Regions from separate parts of the Pseudoalteromonas sp. PAR1 genome, predicted to be linked through region 1. Evidence: predicted binding sites of a transcription regulator. Region 1 holds the regulator's gene; the other holds the start of a gene.
The links. Region 1 encodes sigma-54, which starts transcription at its own class of promoters, with help from an activator protein. Its sites were predicted from a motif close to GTTGGCACGNNNNTNGNNT; they were not measured.
Positions count from the first base shown of each region.

Region 2: QL229_RS17085 (LiaF domain-containing protein) is a predicted target of sigma-54. The motif match lies at 6,276-6,294, and genes of this name have one in related genera.

Region 1 covers NZ_CAMZMY010000011.1:130,626-138,832, forward strand. Annotated here, with positions in the region: gene mlaF (phospholipid ABC transporter ATP-binding protein MlaF) at 1-381, opposite strand, end outside; gene QL229_RS11330 (calcium/sodium antiporter) at 629-1,600, shown strand; gene QL229_RS11335 (KpsF/GutQ family sugar-phosphate isomerase) at 1,604-2,575, shown strand; gene kdsC (3-deoxy-manno-octulosonate-8-phosphatase KdsC) at 2,579-3,130, shown strand; gene lptC (LPS export ABC transporter periplasmic protein LptC) at 3,127-3,681, shown strand; gene lptA (lipopolysaccharide transport periplasmic protein LptA) at 3,671-4,192, shown strand; gene lptB (LPS export ABC transporter ATP-binding protein) at 4,189-4,914, shown strand; gene QL229_RS11360 (RNA polymerase factor sigma-54) at 5,032-6,528, shown strand; gene hpf (ribosome hibernation promoting factor) at 6,555-6,842, shown strand; gene ptsN (PTS IIA-like nitrogen regulatory protein PtsN) at 6,846-7,298, shown strand; gene rapZ (RNase adapter RapZ) at 7,299-8,144, shown strand; gene QL229_RS11380 (HPr family phosphocarrier protein) at 8,156-8,207, shown strand, end outside.
Region 2 covers NZ_CAMZMY010000024.1:47,051-55,257, forward strand. Annotated here, with positions in the region: gene QL229_RS17065 (M13-type metalloendopeptidase) at 1-1,956, shown strand, start outside; gene yjgA (ribosome biogenesis factor YjgA) at 2,490-3,011, opposite strand; gene pmbA (metalloprotease PmbA) at 3,149-4,486, shown strand; gene QL229_RS17080 (VOC family protein) at 4,616-5,032, shown strand; gene QL229_RS17085 (LiaF domain-containing protein) at 5,569-6,225, opposite strand; gene QL229_RS17090 (BON domain-containing protein) at 6,555-7,124, shown strand; gene QL229_RS17095 (YqaE/Pmp3 family membrane protein) at 7,182-7,340, shown strand; gene QL229_RS17100 (hypothetical protein) at 7,595-7,804, shown strand; gene QL229_RS17105 (methyl-accepting chemotaxis protein) at 7,789-8,207, opposite strand, start outside.

The DNA.
Region 1 (8,207 bases):
AAGGACTACAAGCCGAATTAAATCTTCACTAAGTTGAGTGTGTTCGCGTAAGGGGAAAGCGATATTGTCAAACACAGACATATCAGTGAATAAAGCACCACTTTGAAAAAGCATACTCATTTTAGTGCGGGCAGCGTAAAGCTCCTTGCGAGACATGCTAGGAATACTATTGCCTTCGAACAAAATATCACCAGAATCAGGCTTAAGTTGACCACCTATCAAGCGTAACATGGTGGTTTTACCTATGCCGCTCGGTCCCATGATAGCGGTGATCTTGCCTTTCGGAATGTTAAAACTCATATTTTTATATATGATTCTATCGCCCCGTGAAAAGGTTACATCCTTGATTTCTACTATTGATTGCGACAAGTCGCTCTCCATAACGTTTTTCACTCGTTTTGCCATTTTAAAGTTTTTTTAGTCAAGATGGAAAAAACAATTCGTAAAATTTTGTAATATTTTCTATTCGCCAAATTAAACTCTACGCAGTTGCTCCTTAACCACACCTGAAATCTCATTCCTAAAAAACCGCGCTTTGTGCCTGCCAGCCTATTCTTTTACTTATACTTTCCTGCTCGCTTTTGTTACTATTTGCAGCCATCTGTTTCAGTAATGTTGGCGTATCACAATGGTGACTTCTTTTGTCATTTTAATTATTGGTTTTGCAGCACTTGTTTGGAGTGCCGATCGGTTTGTTTATGGTGCGGCTGCACTCGCAAAAAATATGGGGATCCCGACCCTAATCATAGGTTTAACGGTTGTTGCTATGGGTTCTTCAGCCCCTGAAATGATGGTATCTGCTTCTGCCGCGCTTGCCGGTAAAACTGATACAGCAGTGGGTAATGCTGTTGGCTCAAATATCACCAATATCTTACTTGTACTGGGTGTAACAGCACTACTTCGCCCTCTTTCTGTCTCGTCAATGACCTTAAAACGAGAAATGCCTTTAGTACTGCTTGTCTCAATTGCGGCATGGTACGTGTTTTCAGATAACTACTTTTCGTTTGCCGAAGGTATCGCATTAGCTCTTGCCTTTGTTGTCTTCATCGCAGGCTTAGTGATTGTTTCTTTACGCGCTAAAAATCAAGACGATGACCCTTTCGTGAGCGAGGCATGTGAAGATGTTCCCGATAATGTCAGTACTAAATCAGCTATCCTATGGCTTGTTATCGGTATGATACTTTTACCTATCAGCTCACATTTTTTAGTCGAATCAGCCGTTGATATTGCTAAATACTTTGGCCTTTCAGACCTTGTAATTGGTTTAACAATTATCGCTATTGGTACCAGTCTACCTGAACTGGCTGCATGTATTGCTGGGGTATTGAAAAACGAAGATGATTTAGCATTGGGTAATATTGTAGGCTCGAACATTTTCAACCTACTCGCTGTTTTACCACTGGCTGGGATCATCAACCCATCGATTATCGACCCATCTGCAGCGAACCGCGATGCCCTTATCATGATTGCAGCTACTTTAGTGCTGATTGCCATGTCATTGAACTTTAAAGGTGCTCGCCGCATCAATAGAGTAGAAGGTGGCTTTTTGTTAGTCGCATTTATTGCATATCAAGGCTATATTTTTAGCCAAATAGGATAATCAATGACCCAGCTAAATTTTATTGCGCAAGGTAAGCGCGTTCTTGAAATTGAAGCGCAAGCTTTACACGAAATAGATCAGTACATCGATGAACATTTCGAGCAAGCTTGTCAGCTAATGTACCAATGCACAGGCCGTATCATCGTTATAGGCATGGGTAAGTCTGGCCACATTGGCAATAAAATAGCTGCCACATTAGCAAGCACTGGTACACCGGCATTTTTCGTTCATCCTGGCGAAGCAAGCCATGGCGACCTAGGGATGATCACTCGAGATGATGTAGTAATGTGCATTTCGAATTCGGGTGAAACCAGTGAAGTGTTAAGCATTATTCCTGTTATTAAACGAATTGGCGCAAAAATGATTTCGCTAACAGGTAACCCTGACTCAACAATGGCAAAGCTCTCTAATGTGCATGTTTGCATTAAAGTTAGCCAAGAAGCATGCCCACTGGGTCTTGCGCCAACGGCAAGCACTACAGCAACCTTGGTTATGGGTGATGCAATGGCTGTTGCTTTACTCGAAACACGTGGCTTTACAGCCGATGACTTTGCATTATCTCATCCCGGAGGTAGCCTAGGTAAACGCTTGTTGCTTACATTAAACGATGTAATGCACAGTGGTGATGCAACACCAATAGTGCACGAGTCGCAAAGCATTAAAGATGCGCTTATTGAAATGTCTGCGAAGGGGTTAGGTATGACAGCCGTGGTCGCGGAAGACCAAAAACTCTGCGGCTTATTTACGGATGGTGATTTACGTCGTATTTTAGAGCAACGTATTGATATTCATAGTACCGCCATTAGCCAGGTCATGACGCGCTCATGTACTACAGCCAGTGCAGAGATGCTGGCTGCTGAGGCGTTAAATATTATGGAACGCAAACGTATCAACGGCTTGATTGTAATCGATAAAAATAACACACCGATTGGCGCGCTTAATATGCAAGACCTATTAAAAGCAGGAGTTCTGTAAGTAATGACATTCGCCGAGCTATACCAGCCCCTTAGTCCTGATGTAAGTCAGCGTGCTCAAAAAGTTAAGTTACTAATATGTGATATTGATGGCGTTTTTTCTGATGGCAGAATTTATCTTGGAAATCAGGGCGAAGAGCTTAAAGCATTTAATACCAAAGATGGCTTTGGCATCAAAGCACTCATTAATAGTGGCTTTGAAGTTGCCGTTATTACCGGGCGCCATTCACAAATAGTTCAGCAGCGAATGACTAGCCTAACCGTACAGCATATTTATCAAGGCCAAGAAACAAAGCTGATTGCATACCAAGAGTTAAAAGATAAACTTGGCCTAGAAGATGAGCAAATAGCGTACATTGGTGACGATGGCCCTGATTTGCCTGTAATGGAAAAAGTAGGCTTTGCGGTAGCAGTCAATGATGCGCACCCATTGATAAAAAAACTGGCTCACTATACGACCATGCTACCGGGTGGCTTTGGCGCTGTACGTGAATTAACAGATTTACTGATGTTAGAAAACGGTAAGCCGTTAACTAGCGATGGAACCAGCACATGAATATAGCCCGTATTTTACTGAGTATTGTTTTTGTTTGTTGCATGGTGTGGTTGTGGTATCCGTACTTTAACCAAACAACAAACACAATAAATAGTGAAGACGAGATTATTGCAACTCCCGATTATACGGCCGTTGCACTAAAGCAAACCGCTTATGATGAGCAAGGCAAGATTAGCCATAAAGTGGCTGCTGCAAAAATGGAGCTGTATCAGCAACTTGGGTTTACCTTTTTTGAGCAACCTATTTTTACACTTTATGGCGACCAGCAAATTTGGCAAGTAAAAGCTAAAGAAGCCACCTTATATGAAAACGATCAGCTTATTTTTGAAGGCGATGTTGTTGCTAAAAACTTAACCCATAATGGCATGATCGAAGATATTAAAGCTGAAAACATTAACGTTGATATAGAACAAATGACCATGTTTTCGAAGCAACCTGTGACGCTAACAGGACCAAATTTAAAAATTACCGGTAAAGGCCTAAAAGCTAATTTAAAAACCGAGATTGTAGAGTTAACTAACCATACACGAACCATATACTATGACCAATAAACTGAAGAAATTACTCCTGATCCCAAGCTTATTGATTGCCTTTTCAGGCGTAGCTGCCGAGCAGACAGGCGCACAAATTAGCATAAGCTCAGATCGCCAAACTGGTAAGCTAAAAGATGGCGTTGGTATATTTGAAGGCAATGTCGAAATTATACATGGTAACCGCCGGATCACAGCCGAACGCCTTGAAGCCCATGGTGGTGATACAGAAGGTACTGTTGAGTTAATTATCGCCACAGGTAAGCCTGCTTATTTTGAAGAAAAGCAAGCAGATGGCACGGTAATGAGCGCCAGTGCAGAAGAAGTTCGCTACGACGTAGCCAAGCGCTTCTTAACTTTAAATGGCGAAGCCGAAGTGACTCAAGCAGGCCAAAAAGTAACAGCGAAAAGCATTACCTATGATATGGCACAACAACTAATTAGCGCAGAAAAAGATGAAAACTCAACAGACCGTGTACACACAATCTTAGTGCCTGTAGACAACAAACAAGACGATAAAGGCCAACCATGAGCACATTAAAAGCAGAGCTTTTAGCAAAAAGCTATAAAGGCCGCCAAGTTGTCAAAAATGTGGGTCTTGAAGTTGAAGCGGGCAGTATCGTTGGTTTGCTTGGCCCAAATGGCGCAGGCAAAACCACCACTTTCTATATGATTGTTGGCTTAGTACCTAGCGATAAAGGCAAGATCAGCATTGATGATAACGATATTACACTTTTGCCAATGCATAGCCGAGCACGTTTAGGGATTGGTTACCTACCACAAGAGTCATCTATTTTTAGAAAGTTAACGGTTTATCAAAACCTAATGGCTATTTTAGAAACGCGTAAAGATTTAAATAAACAAGGCCGAGAAGAAACACTCAACAACTTACTTGATGAATTTAGTATTCAGCATATTCGTGATAGTCAAGGCATGGCCTTATCTGGGGGCGAGCGTCGTCGCGTAGAAATTGCTCGGGCATTAGCAGCAAACCCTAAATTTATCTTGTTAGATGAGCCTTTTGCTGGTGTTGATCCTATTTCAGTGTTAGATATAAAGAAAATTATTGAACACTTAAAAAATCGTGGTATTGGTGTATTAATCACTGACCATAATGTTAGAGAAACCCTTGATGTTTGTGAAAAAGCCTACATTGTTTCTCATGGGGAGCTAATTGCATCAGGAACACCTGAGCATGTTTTAGCTGACCAAACCGTACGCGATGTGTATCTAGGTGAGCAATTCAGGCTATAACCAATAAGCCACCATCTAGCGCATCTGCTAAACTAAATAACAATGACAATAAATCGATATAAATTTACCTGTGACTGCACAGGTGTCGATAACACATAAAAGGATTGTTAGGGATACATGAGGCAATCATTACAGCTGCGCATGGGCCAGCAACTTACAATGACTCCACAACTGCAACAAGCAATTCGCTTGCTGCAGCTTAGTACATTGGATCTCCAGCAAGAAATTCAAGAAGCACTTGATAGTAACCCTCTGCTTGAAGTGGAAGAAGCAGATTACAACGATGAAAACATTGGTAAGAACGAGCAAAAAGCTGAATCTGATGATACTCAGCTAAGTGCATCGGCCGAAGAAGCGCCGAGTGAGTACGAACAAGAAAGCAGCGATGCCCTTAACAAAGACACCGTAAGTGACGATTTAGCCATGGATGTGACATGGGATGAGTACATGAGTGCTGCCCCATCAACATCATCAGGTCCAATGCCAGAAGATGAGTCAATTTATCAAGGTGCATCGACTGAAACCCTCCATGAATACCTTATGTGGCAATTACAACTCACACCATTTAGCCCAACTGACGAAGCGATCGCTGTCGCCATCGTAGAGGCAATTGATGACTCAGGTATTTTAACTGTTAGCTGCGAAGACATAGTCGAAAGTTTTAATCAAAATAATGATGAAGAAGAAATCGAACTAGATGAAGTCGAAGCGGTCTTAAAGAGAATACAGTTGTTTGATCCAGTAGGGATTGGTGCCCGTAGCTTACAAGAGTGCTTATGTATCCAGCTTCGCCAATTCGATGCGAGTACGCCGTATTTAGCTGAAACTAAAATGGTTTTATCTGAGCATATTGAATTATTAGCAAGTCGCGACTATCGCACTTTGATGAAAAAGACTAAGCTTAAAGAAAGCGAACTAAAAGAAGTAATGACGCTGATCCACAGCTTAAACCCTAAGCCAGCAGACAGCATAGTTCGCGAAGAGTCTGAGTACGTTATACCCGATGTATCGGTTAAAAAAGTTAAAGGTCGTTGGGTCGTTGAACTAAACCCAGATTGTATGCCAAAAATTAGAGTGAATAGCCAATATGCAGCTATGTCACGCTCAGTAAAATCGAGCAGCGATAGCCAGTTTATTCGCTCTCATTTACAAGAAGCTAAATGGTTTATTAAAAGCTTAGAGAGCCGTAACGATACACTTTTAAAAGTGACCAATTGTATCGTACAGCAACAACAAGCATTTTTTGAACATGGCCCAGAAGCCATGAAACCAATGGTGCTGAACGATGTCGCAGAAATGGTCGAAATGCATGAATCGACAATTTCACGTGTTACAACACAAAAATACATGCACACCCCTCGCGGGATTTTTGAGTTGAAATATTTCTTCTCAAGCCATGTCAGCACAGAAAACGGTGGTGAGTGTTCATCAACAGCAATTCGCGCTTTGATCAAAAAGCTTATCGCTGCAGAAAACTCAGCTAAACCATTGAGTGATAGTAAAATTGCAGATATATTGGCTGAGCAAGGAATTAAAGTAGCTAGACGCACAATTGCAAAATATCGAGAGTCTCTAGCGATACCTCCGTCTAATCAGCGTAAGAGTTTGATTTAGACGTTTTACATAGAAGGAAAATGCTTATGCAACTAAATTTAACTGGTCGTCATGTAGAAATCACTGATTCATTAAGAGACTATGTAAACAGCAAGTTTGCAAAACTAGAAAGGCATTTTGACCACATTAATAATGTACATGTCATTCTAGATGTAGAAAAATTAAGCCAAAAAGCAGAAGCAACTTTACATGTAAATGGAGGCGAGCTCTTTGCCTCAACTGCACACCAAGATATGTATGCAGCCATTGACTCGCTAATCGACAAACTAGATCGTCAAGTCATTAAACACAAAGAGAAATTAGCTCGACACTAAATTATGAAACTTAGTTCACTTACTAACCAGGACTGCAGCAAAGCTGCGGTCCTTTTTAATAGCAAAAAAAGAATCCTTGAATATATCAGCGAGCTGGCTCACCAGCAGCTTCCTCATTTATCTCAACAAGACGTCCTTGATGCCTTACTCAATAGAGAAAAATTAGGCAGTACAGGTATTGGTCGTGGCATTGCTATTCCACATGGCCGCATGAGTGGTGCAGAGCAACCACAGGCATTTGTCATAGTGAGTGAATCCCCAATCAATTTTGACGCAATTGATAACCGACCTGTGGATATTTTCGTTGCACTCATCGTACCAGATGGAGACAGCCAACTTCACCTAAAGACATTATCGACAATTGCTGATAGACTAAAAGATAAAGAGTTTTGTAAACAGTTACGTAGCGCTAAAACAGACCACGAACTGTTTCAGGTCATATCAGCAGAGGCATAAATGGAATTAATTATCATCAGCGGTCGCTCAGGCTCAGGTAAATCGGTCGCTTTACGTGTACTTGAAGACTTGGGTTACTACTGTGTTGATAATATCCCAGTCAACTTATTACCTTCGCTTGTTCGTAGCGTTTCAGACAACTATGACAAAATAGCAGTCAGCATAGATGTGCGTAACTTACCGAAAGAGCAGCAAGAGTTTAATGATATTCTTGAATACCTGCCAGGTTTCGCAAACCCAACACTGTTCTATTTAGACAGTGATGACCAAACTCTGATCAAACGCTTTTCTGAAACGCGACGCTTACATCCTCTATCGATTGACTCGCTGCCACTCGATTTAGCAATTAAGCAAGAAAGAGTATTACTGGATGTACTGATCACGCGCGCTGATTTTATGATTGATACCACCGACCTGAGTGTTCATCAGTTAGCTGAATCAATTCGTGAAAAGATCTTAGGTAAAAAAGATAAAAAGCTGATTATCACCTTTATGTCGTTTGGCTTTAAACATGGTATTCCAAAAGAAGCCGATTACGTATTTGATGCACGTTTTTTACCAAATCCACACTGGGAGCCAGACCTAAAGCCACTCACAGGCTTAGATCAACCAGTAAAAGATTACCTTGCAAGTCATAGCATAGTGCAAAAATTTACATGGCAAATTCAAACATTTGTGCAAACATGGTTGCCTCACCTTGAGCGTAACAATCGCAGCTATCTTACCATCGCAATTGGCTGTACTGGCGGGCAACATCGCTCGGTATATTTAGCGCAGACCATTGGTGATAGCTTTTCAAAAACGCATGCAAACGTAAAAATCCGCCATCGCGAGCAAGATATTTAATTGGATGCCAGATGCACGCAGAAGACACGTTTTTAATTCAAAATAAGCTTGGCTTGCACGCAC
Region 2 (8,207 bases), on a different contig from region 1:
GCACCTTTAAATTCAGGTATTGAACTGGCGAACATGGACAAGTCTGTTCGCGCACAAGATGACTTTTACTATCACGTAAACGGCGAATGGTTAGAAAAAACAGAAATTCCGGGTGATAAATCAAACTATGGTTCATTCACTCAGCTTTATGATGATTCGCAAAAAGCGATGAAAGAAGTGCTAGAAAAGGCAGCGACAAACACTAATGTTAAACCGGGGTCAGATGAAGCTAAGTTAGCGGCGTTCTATAACAGCTATATGGATGAAGCAGGCCGTGAAGCGGCTGGTATCAAACCATTAACGCCAGTACTTGCAAGCGTTGATGCAGTAAAGAGCAAGCCTGAGCTTGTTGCTTTAATGGCTGAACTTCGCATTAAAGGTGGTAGCTTACCATTTGGTTATTATGTCAATAATGATGCAAAAAACTCGAGCGAATACGCGATGTATGTTTATCAGTCTGGTTTAGGTTTACCAGATCGTGATTATTATCTAAAAGACGATGAAAAATTCACAAAAATTCGTGAAGCTTACCAAGCATACGTTACAGCTATCTTAAGTAAAGCGGGTGTAGCAGATGCAGAATCTGCGGCTAAAGCTATTATTGATCTTGAAACAAGCATTGCTGATGCGCAGTGGAGCCGTGTTGAAAGTCGTGATGCTACTAAATCTTACAACAAGATGAGCGTTGCAGATGCTAACAAACTTACTGGCGACTTTGACTTTGCAGCTTACCTTGATGCGTCAGGTATTAAAACTGAAGAGGTAATCATTCGCCAACCTAGTTACCTAGAAAAATTTGCAGGTATCTACAAGGATACAGACTTAGCAACTTGGCAGAATTACCTTAAGTTCCACTTTGTGAGCAACTACGCTGCACTATTAGATAAAGAGCTTGTAGATCTTAACTTTGATTTTTACAGCACAACGCTTCGTGGTGTGACTGAGCAATCTCCGCTTTGGAAAAAAGCAGTTGATGCATCAAACGGTGTATTAGGTGAAATGCTTGGTAAAGTATACGTTAAAGATAACTTCCCACCTGAAGCGAAAGCGCGTATGGAAGAGTTAGTTGATAACGTAATTAGAGGTTACGCAGTTGCGATTGAAAACCTTGAGTGGATGAGCCCAGAAACAAAAATCGCTGCAAAAGAAAAGCTTGATAAGTTCACGCCAAAAATCGGTTACCCAGATAAATGGAAAGACTACTCAGCACTTGAAGTTAAAAGCGATGATTTAGTCGGTAATTACATTCGCCACAGCGAATGGGAGTATGCCGATATGATTGCTAAACTAGGTAAGCCAGTTGATCGTTCTGAGTGGCACATGACACCACAAACAGTAAACGCTTACTACAACCCAGTGAACAACGAAATCGTATTCCCTGCGGCTATCTTACAACCGCCATTCTTTAACCTTGAAGCCGATGACGCTGTTAACTACGGTGCAATCGGTGCGGTAATCGGCCACGAACTTGGTCACGGTTTTGATGACCAAGGTGCGAAATACGATGGTGACGGAAACTTACGTAACTGGTGGAGCGAATCAGACCTTAAACAGTTTGAAGAGCGCACAGGTCAGCTAGTTGCTCAGTATAATGAATATAAGCCGTTTGAAGATGCTAGCGTAAATGGTGAGCTAACATTAGGTGAAAATATTGGTGACTTAGGCGGCTTAACAGTTGCCTATACTGCTTACCAATTATCACTTGGTGATGAAAAAGCGCCTGTGATTGATGGTTACACGGGTGATCAACGTTTCTTCATGGGATGGTCACAAATTTGGCGTCGTAAATACCGTGACGAAGAGTTACGCAACCGCCTAATGACAGACCCGCATTCACCAAGCCACTACCGTGTAATCGGTATTCTTTCAAACATGCCAGAATTCTATCAGGCGTTTGATGTGAAAGAAGGCGACAAGATGTATATCAAACCAGAAGATCGCGTAAAAATCTGGTAATTGATTATCGATTTAAAAAGGCTCTGAGTGAACGCTCAGAGCCTTTTTTGTTTTAGGAGCAGAAAGCTTTTAGCCGTCAGTTTGAAGCTGAACTAATGGGGTATGTTAGTACTGCGTTCATTTGCTGTTATGGTGGTGAGCGCTAGAAAGTCGCGCAAAAATATATTCACAAAGAGAAGTGAATGAGAAGAGAAAGAGTAAACCAAAAAGATATCTTAATTTATTTCTCTTTAGCGCTGCGTCTCTTGGCCTCTTTGTGAAAATTACCGAAGTCTGTTTGCACAAAGAGAAGTGAATGAGAAAAGAATGAGGAAACCACAAGATCATTTTTTACTTTCTCTAAAGCGCAGCGTCTCATGATCTCTTTGTGATAATTTGGTTTTCTCTGTGGTTCAAATATGTTTTTCACAAAGAGAAGTGAATGAGGAAAACAAAAAATATTTTGTTTACCTCATCAGCCAAGCGCCTCAAAATCTCTTTGTGCGATTAAATGTCTTTGCTGTAGGCGTGATATTTATTTCGCGCGAAGGAAATTAAACCATAATCGCATCTTTAAGATACTGGAATAACTCTTTGTACGCTTTGGCTGGCTTTTCAGCTTTTACTTCTTTTGCGGCGCTGCGTACTAACTGGCGCATTTTTTGGCGCTCAAGAGAAGGGTATTGATCAATTGTTGAATTGATTAGATCGTCACCTTGTTTGATTAAATCATCACGTAGCGTTTCGATTTTGTTCATCAAAACATCCGCTTGGTTGTTTTTGTTGAGCATAATATCGATCATCGCTTGGATTTCATCAACGTTTTCAGTAGTACGTAATACTTTTGCGATATAGTTTAAGTTACGACGGTAAGCATCGCTCTTATCACTTACTTTATCAGAAACAACAAGGGCTTCTTTTAAATCGTGATTGAGTGGTAAGCGATCGCGTTGCTTTTTCGGCATTTTCGCGATTTCAGCACCCAAACCATGATATTGCATGGCTTCACGTTTTAACTCGCTTTTTGATACGTAAATAATTTCTTCTTCGATAAGTGGCTTTTTCTTCTTCGCCATAAGGATGCTCATTCAGTAAACTTAACTATTCGCTATTATACGTCATTTAGTTAATGATTAATATTAGCTGATGCACGTCTCGCAGTGTGTTAGCATTCGCTACACTATAAAAAATATCAGAACCTAGGACACACAAGATGAAAGATCCTATTTATCAACACATTTCTGAAGTGAAAGACGCGGTAAGCGAAGTACTTGAGCATGCAAGAAAGTTGGGTGCTACTGCTGCAGAAGCGGCGATGTCGAGCACGTCAGGTTTGTCTGTTAGTACGCGCATGGGCGAAGTTGAAACAATAGAGTTTAACCAAGACGGTGGCTTAGGTATTAGTGTTTATGTGGGGAATAACAAAGGCTCTGCTTCAACGGCTGATTTAAACCCTAAAACATTACGTACAGTGGTCGAAAAAGCCATTGATATTGCTAAATTCACTTCAGATGATCCATACAATGGTATCGCTGATAAAGAACTGCTTGAATTCGCACCACTTGATTTAGATCTGTATCACCCGTGGGAAGTAAGCCCAGAGCAAGGTATTGAGCTTTGCCATCAAGCAGAGCAGGCGGCACTAAACGCCGATGAGCGTATTGTAAATTCAGACGGTGCGAGTTTTTCTTCTCACCAAGGTTTGCGTGTTTATGGCAACAGCCATGGCATGATTGCAGGTTACCCGCGCACGCGTCATAGCATTAGCACCATGGTGATTGGTAAAGATGGCGAGCAAATGCAGCGCGATTCTGCTTATACCGTAGCGCGACATAAAGATGATTTAAACGATGCTGCAAAAGTAGGCCTCGAAGCGGCAACAGAAACATTGGCTAAGCTTAATAGTCAAAAGCTAGGTACTATGAAAGTGCCAGTTATCTTCAGAGCAGATATTGCCAACTCACTATTCGGTCATTTAGTGTCTGCGATTGGTGGTGGCGCGCTTTACCGTAAATCGAGCTTCTTGCTTGATAGCTTAGGCACAAAAGTATTTAGTGATTGTGTAAATATTTCTGAGCGTCCACATTTATTAAAAGGCTTAGCGTCTTCACCATTCGACTCGGAAGGGTTAAAAACTATCGACCGTGAAATTATTCAAGGTGGTGAGCTTCAAACATATCTATTAGCAAGCTACGCTGCACGTAAACTGTCTATGACACCAACGGGTCATGCTGGTGGTATTCATAACTGGTTAGTTGAGCAAACTCATGCTGACTTAAAAGCACTCTTAAAAACTATGGGCACAGGTTTACTAGTAACCGAGCTTATGGGTCAAGGTGTGAACACTGTAACGGGTGATTACTCACGTGGCGCGGCGGGTTTCTGGGTTGAGAATGGCGAAATCCAATACCCAGTCAGTGAAATCACAATTGCTGGTAACTTAAAAGATATGTTTAAAGCGGTAGTCGGTTTAGGTGGTGATATCGAGCGCCGTGGCGGTATTCAAACCGGCTCTGTATTGATTGAACAAATGCAGGTTGCTGGTAGCTGATTCATCAATAACTACTCAATTTTTAAAGCCTCACGTTTGTGGGGCTTTTTTATTTGAAAAAGTGCTTTACCTGAACTTAACTTGAGGTTTTATCTTGATGGCAGTTTAAAAATAAAAAGGAAAACTACCATGTATTTAGAGCACGTAAACCTTGTTGTTAGTAATGTTGATGCCATGCTGCACTTTTATAAAGCCGCATTCCCACATTGGCGGGTGCGTAGCCAAGGTGATAGCACATGGTCAGGCAAGCCGCGTAAATGGCTGCACTTTGGTGATGATTACCAATATCTTGCACTGAGTGATAACGGTGAAGACGAAAACCGTGATTTAGCAGGGCACCAAGTGGGCCTTGCTCATTTTGCTTATGTGACAAACGATATTAATGCCGTAATTGAACGTTTGGTTGACGCTGGTTATGAAATAGATAAACAGGGTCCAGAAAACCCCTATCGTAAAAATGTATATTTTATCGATCCCGCAGGTTTTGAAGTTGAGTTTGTAGAGTATTTCAGTGATATACCGAGTGAGAGAAATAATGACTTGTAGCTAGAGCTGTCAGCTTTTAGCTGTCAGTTTTGAGCCGAGCGGTGTTGTTTTAGGCCTTTACCAAAGGCCTGCCTCTTAAGAGGTACTTTAGTGCTGAAAGTATTTGCACAAAGAGAAGTGAATGAGAAGAGAATGAGGGAACCTCAAGATCATTTTTTACTTCCTCTAAAGCGCAGCGCCTCTTAACCTCTTTGTGCGATTAAATGTCTTTGATGTGGGGGTGAAGTTTAGTGAGCTTTCAGCTGTCAGTTTGAAGCCGAGCGGTGTTGTTTGTAGGTCAGGTATTGATTGATGGAATAGCGTTGTATGTAAGATGCGTCAAGCAAGCGTGACGCCTACGGTGTAGGGGCCTTTTAACGCCGAACAGCTTTACTTTATTCACGGCTAAAGCTGTTCCCACGTTTGACGTAGGCGTGAAATTTATTTCGCGCGCATTCTAGTAGGTCGTGCTTTAGCGCGTCATTGGTGAAACGTATGCAATATCTTGTCGCCATAAATGACGACCACATTAACATAATCGCAACTCGCAACTTTTACTACATCTTATTCATCTCTTTCCAACTGGCTTTTAGACTGTTGGCAAAGCTGATGAACTTTTCTTTCATGGTACGTTTAACTGAAATCTCGACTGAGCCTAGCCATACATTACCTTCAATGGTAATGGTTGGGCCTTGGCCTTTATTTAAGGCGACTGATCTGTTCTCTACACTGCCAATAACGCTGAACAGCTTTGATACCACATTGACATGTTCTGGCACATAGATTTCGTCGTTACCTAAAATACAGTTCACGTAAATAGTGACATGTTGGTGCTGGAAAATCGCTTCGCTAAAATCGAGCTCAATTGAACCTAAGCAGTTTGTAAGGTGAATTTCTTTTGGCACTACCCACTGGCCGCTGCGCTCATTTGAACCCAAAATACTACGAAGCTGCAGACTTTCGTTATCGCTGCTGTGGCCATAATGAGGTTTAAATTGCGCATGCTTTTGCGATTTGTAGTCAATATCAGCTTTAAGCTCTAAGTCCGCAACAAGTTCAACGAGTACTTCGTTGCTGGTGGCTTCCATTGCTTGGTCTAAGCGGCGTTCAAATGCTTCAGCTGAAATAACAGCATGACTGTAGTTATAAATGAGTTGATCAATTACTTCTTCTCTTACTTGATCGATTGGGCGATCTTCAAGTTTAACGGCCATGGTAGTTCCCTGTTGTGATTATCAAAGTGATTTTTATGTTATTCGTAATAAAGCAAAGCTTAGGCCAAATTTTATTTTATTATAAATCAATATGTTGTGTTTTATAGTGTCAACGTTACTTAGTTAAATTAACCACAGATTAATAAAATCAGCAACTAAATGGTTATTTTTGCAATATAGTGAACTTCTTACCGAGCAGCCTGTAAATCTTTACCGAATTGAATATAAATAGTCGCTGAATGAGGGTTTAAGGTATTGAAATTAAAAAAATAAATAGTTGGCATCATAGTCGCATTGGTAAAAGTGTCTTAAATCAAAAGGAGAAGATTATGAACACTTTTAACAAATCTATGATTGCCGCTTTAGTAATTGGTGCAACAACAAGTATGTCAGCTCAGGCAAGCAGTTGGGAAAATGAAAGTAAAGATGCTTGGATTGATGGTAAGGCAGAAACTGTGCTTCTTATGAACACAAACCTTAACAACTTTGACATCAACACTGATGTAACGAATGGCAAGGTTGTACTTACAGGTAAAGTTGATAGTGAATTAGATAAAGAGCTTGCTGAAGAGCTTGTTCTTAGCCTGGATGGCGTTAGCTCTGTTGATAACAAACTAACGGTTGTTAAAAACATGAAGGCTAAGAAAATGAAAGCAGATAAAGCTGATTCAACTGAAAGCGATTTAACAGATGCGAAAATCAGTACTGTAATCACAACACGTTATTTATTTAACTCAGAAGTAGGTGGTACAGACATCGATGTTGATACCGATAACGGTGTAGTAACACTTAAAGGTACTGTTGAGTCTGATGCTGAAAAGCAATTAGCAATCAGTATCGCTGAAAACGCTGAAGACGTTCGCAAAGTAATCGATGAATTAACGATTGTTGCTGAATAACAGCAAGCCTAAATTAGCCCAGCTTTGGCTGGGCTAATAGATTTCAAGGAGTGAGTCATGGATTTAATACGTATTATTTTATCGGTTTTAATTCCACCTCTTGGCGTATTTTTACAGGTAGGTTTAGGTGCGCAGTTCTGGATTAATATTCTTTTAACCTTATTAGGGTACATTCCAGGTTTGATTCATGCTGTGTATATCATCGCTAAGCGATAATTACCTCATTAATCAGCAAGGATGAGTCAGGGAACACAGCAAGGAGCAGCTGTAGGAGTAAAGGACGATAAACCGCAAGGAGTTTACAGTATGGACAATGTAGCACAGCAAAAAGGACAGCAAGGAAGTAACAAAGCGTTATGGAGTAGCGCACAATGGCAACGCTTTATGGATAAAGTGAACGGAGATGACAGCAAGGGATAAGCTCAGGCTTGGAGCCAAACAGGATGAAGCTAGCGTAAGGAGGTGACTATATGGAACAAGTACAAACGCAACCAACACAAGGATTGACCGACAAAGGAGTTGCTTTATGGAATAAGCAACAGTGGCATGAATTTATGGAACACGCGAAAGCGGTTGCGCCACGATTAACAGGGAAGGCTGACGATAAAAACCCGATGTCATCTTCAGGTGACATCGGGTTTTTAATAACTTCGGCAATTTATCTTTATAACTTAAACTGATTTACTGTCTTATTTAAAGACGCTGCCAATTCATTTAAATCACGTGCTTCATCTGCCAATTCATGAGCATGATCCGCAGTGCTATTAACAAGGTGGTTAATAGCCGCCAGGCTATTATTAATATCTTCTGCAACCACAGTTTGCTGTTCTGTTGAAGTCGCAATTTGATGACTCTGATCTTGTACATTTGTCACTGATTGCGCGATATCTTGCAGTGCTTGCAATACAATTTGCGTTTGCTCAACGGAGCCTTCAGCACGCTCTTGACCCTGTTGCATCATAGTTGATGCTTGTTGAGCAATTTGCTGTAAGCGACTGATCATATTTCGAATATCATCCGTTGATTCTTGCGTTCTGCTTGCTAGTGAACGAACTTCGTCAGCCACAACAGCAAAGCCTCGCC